DNA from 2 places in the Rummeliibacillus sp. TYF005 genome. Region 1 is predicted to be linked to the other one. Evidence: riboswitches for the same ligand, from Rfam matches in the RefSeq annotation. Region 1 holds a riboswitch; the other holds the start of a gene.
The links. Region 1 has a riboswitch for thiamine pyrophosphate ahead of CW357_RS15005 (ABC transporter ATP-binding protein). Riboswitches for the same ligand answer to the same signal wherever they lie in the genome.
Positions count from the first base shown of each region.

Region 2: it holds a riboswitch for thiamine pyrophosphate, as region 1 does, so the genes downstream of both, tenA (thiaminase II) here and CW357_RS15005 (ABC transporter ATP-binding protein) in region 1, are expected to answer to the same signal.

Region 1 covers NZ_ML122579.1:18,929-22,930, forward strand. The annotation lists gene CW357_RS14995 (heavy metal translocating P-type ATPase) at 1-324, opposite strand, end outside; gene CW357_RS15000 (ArsR/SmtB family transcription factor) at 341-715, opposite strand; TPP riboswitch at 873-981, shown strand; TPP riboswitch at 1,056-1,145, shown strand; gene CW357_RS15005 (ABC transporter ATP-binding protein) at 1,219-1,986, shown strand; gene CW357_RS15010 (ABC transporter permease) at 1,952-2,722, shown strand; gene CW357_RS15015 (ABC transporter substrate-binding protein) at 2,743-3,747, shown strand; gene thiW (energy coupling factor transporter S component ThiW) at 3,760-4,002, shown strand, end outside.
Region 2 covers NZ_ML122589.1:1,244-5,245, forward strand. The annotation lists gene CW357_RS16080 (LysR family transcriptional regulator) at 1-310, shown strand, start outside; gene CW357_RS16085 (class I SAM-dependent methyltransferase) at 360-1,112, opposite strand; TPP riboswitch at 1,262-1,359, shown strand; TPP riboswitch at 1,417-1,514, shown strand; gene tenA (thiaminase II) at 1,578-2,261, shown strand; gene thiM (hydroxyethylthiazole kinase) at 2,248-2,997, shown strand; gene thiD (bifunctional hydroxymethylpyrimidine kinase/phosphomethylpyrimidine kinase) at 2,997-3,821, shown strand; gene thiE (thiamine phosphate synthase) at 3,808-4,002, shown strand, end outside.

The DNA of each region.
Region 1 (4,002 bases):
TCCTACTTCAGTCTCAATCTTCGCTGCACAATTGGCACAATCCAATCCATTCAAATATAAAGTTCTCATAATACTCGGATTATTTTTTTCTAGTATTGTAATATCAGGTTCTAGAGTTTTGACTTTCTTCTTTGCTTCAGCTACAACATCTTCTACTTGTTTTTCATCTGTTTCCATTAAAAGTGACTTTGTTACAAAGTTCACTGAGCAATTTGAAATCCCATCTATTGTTTTAACACCATTCTCAATTTTTTGAGCACAGTTGGCACAATCTAATCCTTCTAATATGAGTTCACGTTTTACTTTTGCCTTTCCTTCGTCCATTTGTTATTCACCCTCTTTATTCTTTTCCTTCATTTGTATGAATCATTGCAATTGATACTAGTTGGTGTACGTGTTCATCTGCTAATGAATAAAAGGCGAGCTTTCCTTGTTTTCGAAATTTCGCTAATCCCATATTTCTTAATAATCGTAAATGGTGCGAAGCAGTTGCAGTTGAAGAACCAATGATATTTGCTACATCGCATACACATAATTCCTTTTCTAAAGTTAAAGCATATGCAATTTTTAACCTTGTTGAATCGGCTAATGCCTTAAATAGCAATTCAACACCATTCACTTCTTCTATTTGCTGTTTTATCTTCGTTACTTTTTCTTCGTTGTAACAAAATACTTCACAACTATCTGAATTCGTTTTCTGAGCATCTTTACTCAAATCATCCACCTCAGTCAAACATCCGTTTGAATATAGTATATGCTTCAAACTTTACAATTGTCAAAAATGTCCTCAAATTATATTTTTTATCCAGATTATCTTAATAATGAAAAGTCTTGCATAAATTTTTGTACGTGATAAGCTATATAAGGAAACTGAATAGCACTAGGGGTGTCCGAGGACGGACTGAGACTGAACACCGGTGTTCTAAACCCTTTGAACCTGATCTAGTTTACGCTAGCGGAGGGAAGTGAGTTATATAAGTAATGATTCTTGTTATTTAACCCACTCTCCTATTGAGTGGTTTTTTTATTTGTACGAAACAACAATTAAATATTATTGATTCTACTAGGGGCGCCAATTGGCTGAGATTGTACCCTTTGAACCTGATCTAGTTTGCACTAGCGGAGGAAAGTAGTTTATGAGACATGTTATTTAATGTTTTACCGAAACTGCTTTCTTTATAGGAAGCAGTTTTTATTTTGTTTTAGGAGGGAGAAAAAATGACACTTAAGTTAAAAAATATTTCTTATAGCTATAGCAACAAGGACAAACAAAAAAATCAAGTAATTTCAAAACTGAATATGGAGATAAAAAAGGGAGAATTCATCTCTATTGTAGGTAGAAGCGGGACTGGGAAAAGTACCATTTTAAGATTAATGACGGGTCTTCTTCAACCCGACGAAGGTGAAATCCGCATTGATGATCTAGAGATTTCTTTAGGTGATGTTGGCTATATGCCACAAAAGGATTTACTACTTCCTTGGCGTACGATTCTCGATAATATTTTAATTGCGTCTGAAATTCAAAAGGATTTACATATATCGAAGGATGAAGCGAGGATTTGGTTACAAAGAGTAGGCCTTAGTGAATACGAGCACGCACTACCAAAACAACTTTCTGGAGGTATGCGACAACGTGTAGCTTTTTTACGTGCCCTATTAACAGGAAAAGATGTGCTTTTACTCGACGAACCCTTTGGAGCCCTTGATGCATTGACAAAAAAGGAAATGCAATCTTGGTTATTATCCATTTGGCAAGATTTAAACAAAACGATTGTTTTTATCACACATGATTTAGAAGAAGCCATTTTTGTTAGTGATCGGATTTTGTTATTACATCCAGATCAACGGATAGAAGAAATTTTAATACCCTTGCCACGTCCACGAAAATCGGAAATGCTTTTTTCTGAAGAAATCGTAACACTACGTCAAGAATTGGAGAAGAAAATTGCAAATGAAAGCACTCAAAAATTTTCTACAAACCTATAGTTTATTTATCGGATTTTCAATCATTGTACTTGCTATTGTTGAATGGCTTGTACGGTCTAAAATTGTTCCAAGTTTTATCATACCAGCACCAACTGGGGTTGTATCAATGATTTTTGCGAATTGGCAACCACTTTTAATCGAGCATTTAAGTGCCACAATGTTAGAATTTTTTATTGGATTTTCTATCGCTGTCATTGGGGGCATACTTATTGCAGTTATCATGTTTTTCTCAAAAACTATTGAAAAGATTGTCTATCCAGCAGTGGTGATCTCACAAATGATACCTATTATTGCACTTTCCCCAATCTTTGTACTGTGGTTTGGATATACCATCTGGAGCAAGGTGGCTGTCACTTTCTTAATCTGTTTCTTCCCTATTGTTGTGGGAACTTATGACGGTTTGAAGTCCTGTGATAAAGAATATATCGAAATGCTACGTTCGATGGGCGCAAACCGATTTCAAATTTTTCAAAAGTTACAAATCCCAATGGCACTGCCTTCCTTTTTCTCAGGCTTTAAAATGGCCATTGTTTTTGCCCTTGTTGGAGCCACTATTGGAGAATGGCTCGGTGCAAGTGAAGGGTTAGGCTATTATAGCAGAAGAATGTCAGGAAACTTAAATGCCGAAGGCGTCTTTGCAGCTATCACAGTATTAACCATTGTAGGTATTCTATTATTTGCATTAGCGTCATGGATAGAAAAAAGAGTTACAAATAAATGGAGCAAAGCCAACTAAATTAATAGGAGATGTTAAACATGAAGAAGTGGATGAATATTGCAATTGTACTTTTCTTAATCGTATTTTTAACAGGTTGTAATGGAAATAATCAAGCTTCCACAGAAAATGGCAAAAAACTAGATAATATTAGTATCATGCTAGATTGGTATCCAAATGCAGTCCATTCTGCCATTTATGTAGCAAAAGAGAAAGGTTATTTCAAAGATGAAGGTTTAAATGTAAAAATTGAAATGCCTGCAGATACAAATGATCCTCTGAAACTTGCAGCTACGGGAAAAGTAGATTTGGCAATCAGCTATCAAAATCAAGCAATTTTATCAAAATCTGAAGGAATCCCGATTGTCTCTATTGCATCACTCGTTAGACATCCACTCGACCGTTTAATGATGAAAAAATCTTCTGGTATTGATTCACCTAAAGATTTAGAGGGGAAAAATGTAGGCTATTCTTCTAGTGAATTAAGCGAAGCGACACTTAAGTCTATGGTCGAAGCAGATGGAGGCGATTTTAGTAAAGTGAAAATGACAGATGTAGGTTGGGATTTAATCTCTTCTGTTGCAACTAATCATGTGGATGCTATTATTGGCGGTTACATCAATCATGAATATGTCTTATTAAACAAAGAAGGATATGATATGAAAGCCATTAAAACAAGCGATTTTGGTGTACCTGACAATTATGAATTAGTCATCGTAACAGGTCAAAACACTTTAAACCATAAAAGAGATGATATCGAGAGATTTTGGAAAGCCGTTACTAAAGGCCAAGAAATTGTTAAGCAAAGTCCAAAAGAGAGTCTTCAAGTGTTACTAGATCACGAAAATGATAGTTTCCCACTAGATAAAGATGTTGAAACCAAAAGTTTAGAAATCCTTTTACCACTTATGGAGGATGATGGCGTACCATTTGGCTATCAAGAAAAAGAAAGTTGGGAACAAGCTGAAAAGTGGCTGTATAAAAAGGACGTTATTAAAAGCCACGTGAAACCCGAAGAAATTATGGAAAATATAATTGCTAAATAAGGGGTGAATACCATGAACAATTCGAGAAAACTAACCTATACCGCTATTATTGCTGCCATTACAACCATATCGAGTAATATTATTTACATTCCTTTAGGCTTTGTGAAAGTATTTCCTATACAGCACTTTGCCAATATATTATCCGCCGTACTTCTGGGACCCTGGTATGCAGTATTGCAAGCTTTCATAACTTCTACCCTTAGATTACTACTTGGAACTGGAACTGTGTTTGCTTATCCAGGTAGCATGATTGGT
Region 2 (4,002 bases), on a different contig from region 1:
TGCACCATACTGGGAAGACATTCAGCATGTGCTTACAGGCAAATTTCCTTCACATAAAAGTATGCAAGTTAATCAAACTGAAGTTATAAAAAATTTTGTTAAGCAGGGACTGGGAATTGCATTTTTACCACAAAGTGTTGTGCAAAAAGAAGGAGAAGAAGGCATACTAAGGATTCAATCCTTAAACTTATTTCAGCAGATTACTTCGCAAACTTATTTTATTTCTAAATACATATCTAGTGATATTCAAGCTTTTTTAGAAAGTAGCAAAGCTATTTATAGTGCATTAACAGATTCTATAAACTGTTGAAGTTCAATATAAAAGGCATTCCACATTAATTGAAATGCCTTTCCTTTGTCTATTTAACTGCAACAAAACGGAGCCTCCAATAATCAGCAATCCAAGTATGTTCTTTATATAACTGAGGCTTTAAAATTTCTTCGCATAATTGAATAACATTCTGTTTTTGAGTATTAGATAAATGTTGAAAAATATTATTACTAAACATTTGCAACCAATTTCTGATCCCTTCATCTCCAATAAGCTGGGTTGGGCGTTCGTATAATGTCATCATCTTCACTTGGAAGCCTTCCCGTTCTAATAATTTACTATATTCCTCAGCTGTAGGAAAGTACCAAGGAAAGTAATCTTCAATATACGCATAACCCAATTCATTCATACTTTGTTTAATCGCATTTACAATTGAAGAGATATTTCCTTTCCCACCCATTTCAGCAACAAAACGGCCATTTGACTTTAAAGCATCATAAACATTTTGTACAACGATTTCAGGTTGTTTGATCCAATGTAATGCGGCATTAGAGAATACCGCATCAAATTGATGATGTACGTTAATTTGAGTAGCATCATTTACAGAAAATTGTAATTGTGGATATTTTGTTTGTGCTTGATGAATCATTGTTTCTGATGCATCGATGCCATGTACTAAGGCTCCTTGATTTGCAATTTTGTTAGCTAAATCTCCTGTACCACAGCCTAAATCTAAGATATTTTCACCTCTCTGTGGTGCTAACAATTCGACTAAACCTCCGCCAAATTTTGAAATAAAATTGTGCTTTTGATCATATAAAACTGCATTCCATTCACTCATTTGATCATCTCCTTTTAATGAGCTTAACAGAGAATTTGAAAGTAGAGATATGATTGATAAAGGAAGTATTGATTCCAAAATGGAATAGTAAGAGTAGGTAAATTTATCCTTGAGTAGCTAATTCATAAATGCTACGATAAAAGTAACTTAAATATTTGCAGGGGGACACTTTTGTGTTGAGAAGGTAAAACCTGACCCTTGGAACCTGGCAGTTAACACTGACGTAGGGAGCAAAGTACATTCAAAGAAATTTTGTACAGTAGCTCTCCATAATTTGGAGAGTTTTTTTGTACCCAAAACAAATATTTATGTGCGGGGGGACACTTTTGTGTTGAGAAGGTAAAACCTGACCCTTGGAACCTGACAGTTAATACTGACGTAGGGAGCAACGTAACACTTTAAGTCTCTATGTCCATTCATGGAGACTTTTTTGCGTCTACGTCCAACTACTAAGGAGGACTTAGAATGACATTTTGTGAAGAAGTGAGAAAAGAAACAAATTTGTATTGGGAAGGAAGTTTTGAGCATCCGTTTGTAAAAGGATTGGTTAATGGGACGCTGCCAATTGGAAAATTCAAATTTTATATGATGCAGGATGCTTATTATTTAAAAAATTACACAAAAGTACTGGCTATTGCCGCATCAAAAGCAACGGCGAATGAAGATATTAACTATTTCCTAGAAACAGCCAGTTTTATCAATGCAGCTGAGCTTGAATTACATCGAACAGTTTTTCAAGAGCTCGGGTGTACAGAAAAAGAATTAGAAGAATTTGAACCTGCTCCAGCTGCATATAATTATGTAAGTCATATGTATAATGCAGCCCATAATGGTGATGTTGCAGAAGCATTCGCAGCAATGTTGCCGTGTCCTTGGCTGTATCAAGAAATCGGAGAAAAGTATAAAAATGCGAAACCCGGTGTCAAATTGTATGAAGAATGGATTGCTATGTACAGTTCCCCAGATTATAAAGAAAAAATTGAATTGCAAAAGTCGATGATGAATCGCTTTGCAGAAGAGCAACCTGAAAAAGTAGCACGATTAAAATCGCATTTTAAAAAAAGCTGTTATTATGAATGGAAGTTCTGGGAGATGCCTTGGACATTTGAAGATTGGAAAGGTGAAGTGACTAGCTATGAGTTTATCTAAAATTCGAATGACTAATCCTCTTATTCACTGCATGACGAATTATGTAGTAGCAAATTTTACTGCTAATGGGTTGCTAGCAATTGGTGCTTCACCGGTTATGGCAGATGAATCGTCAGAGGTAGAAGAAATGGTATCCAATGCATCTGCGTTATTGCTTAATATTGGAACGATTAACAATCGTACTAGGAAAGCAATGATACTTGCAGGGCGTAAGGCAAATAGTAGACAGATACCTGTTGTACTTGATCCTGTTGGTGTTGGTGCCACGGCATATCGAAAACAAACCGTTCAAGATTTATTGGTAGCAGTGCAAGTCGATTTAATCCGCTGTAATGCTGGGGAATTAGCAACAATTGCAGGTGTAGAGTGGCATGCGAAAGGTGTAGACAGTGGTGAAGGGGAAATTGATATTGAACAAGTGGCAAAACAAGTAGCGAGTCGATATCACTGTTTAGTTATTATAACAGGACCTTCAGATATATTAACAGATGGTGAAGAAGTGAGAAGTGTTACAGGTGGTCATCTATTGATGACACAAGTGACAGGAACAGGATGCTTACTTAGTTCCATTTGTGCGGCTGCTTTAGCAGTAGAGGGAGATAAGATGACAATTCTTCATGATGTGTTAAAAGATTATAAGGTAGTTGCAGAACGTGCTGCATCTGCGAATTTACTAGGATCTTTTCAAATAGAAGTGATTAATGGATTACACGATATATCTAGAGGTGATCAATGATGGATATTGTAATGACCATAGCAGGTTCTGATAGTAGTGGTGGTGCTGGTATTCAAGCTGACTTAAAAACCTTTCAAGAACTAGGTGTTTTCGGCACATCTGCTATTACTGCTTTAACTGCTCAAAATACATTGGGGGTAGAAGGTATTTTCCCTACATCATCTGTTTTTGTTAAACAACAAATTGATAGTGTGATGAAGGATCTACCAGTAAAGACAGTTAAAACAGGTATGTTGTTTTCTGCTGAAATTATAGAAGTTGTTGCTGAAAGTTTAAAAGATAAAGATATTCATCTCGTGGTTGACCCAGTAATGATTGCCAAAGGAGGAGCATCTCTTCTTCAATTAGATGCCGTTGAAGCATTGAAAAACAAATTACTTCCACTTGCTACTGTTTTAACGCCCAATATTCCTGAAGCAGAAGTAATCAGTGGAATTACAATTGGAACACCCACAGATATTAAAAAGGCAGCCGATATTATATTGGATATGGGCGTTTCATGTGTTGTGATGAAGGGTGGACATTTAGAGGGAGAAGCTGCAATCGATAGAGTGTACTTTCGTGATGGTACAACATTTTCTATGCAAACAAAGCGAATTGAAACTAGACAAACACATGGAACAGGGTGCACTTTTTCATCTGCAATAGCGGCATTCTTAGGACAAGGGTTAAATTTACGTGAAGTTATTATCGAGGCAAAGAAATTTGTACAATTAGCAATTCAGAACCCTTTAAATATTGGTCATGGTCATGGTCCTACCAATCATTTTTCTTATAAAATTGCACAAGGGGTTTGTGAGGTGAAAATCGTTGAATCGAACTGATTTAGCTACCTATTTTATCATGGGAACAACAAACTGTAACCGTGCTCCACTTAGAGTTCTAGAGGAATCATTAAAGGCAGGAATAACTTTTTTTCAATTGAGAGAGAAAGGGAAGAATGCATTAAAAGGTATTGAGCTAGAAGATTTTGCAATAGCTTGTCAAACTCTTTGTAAAGAATAC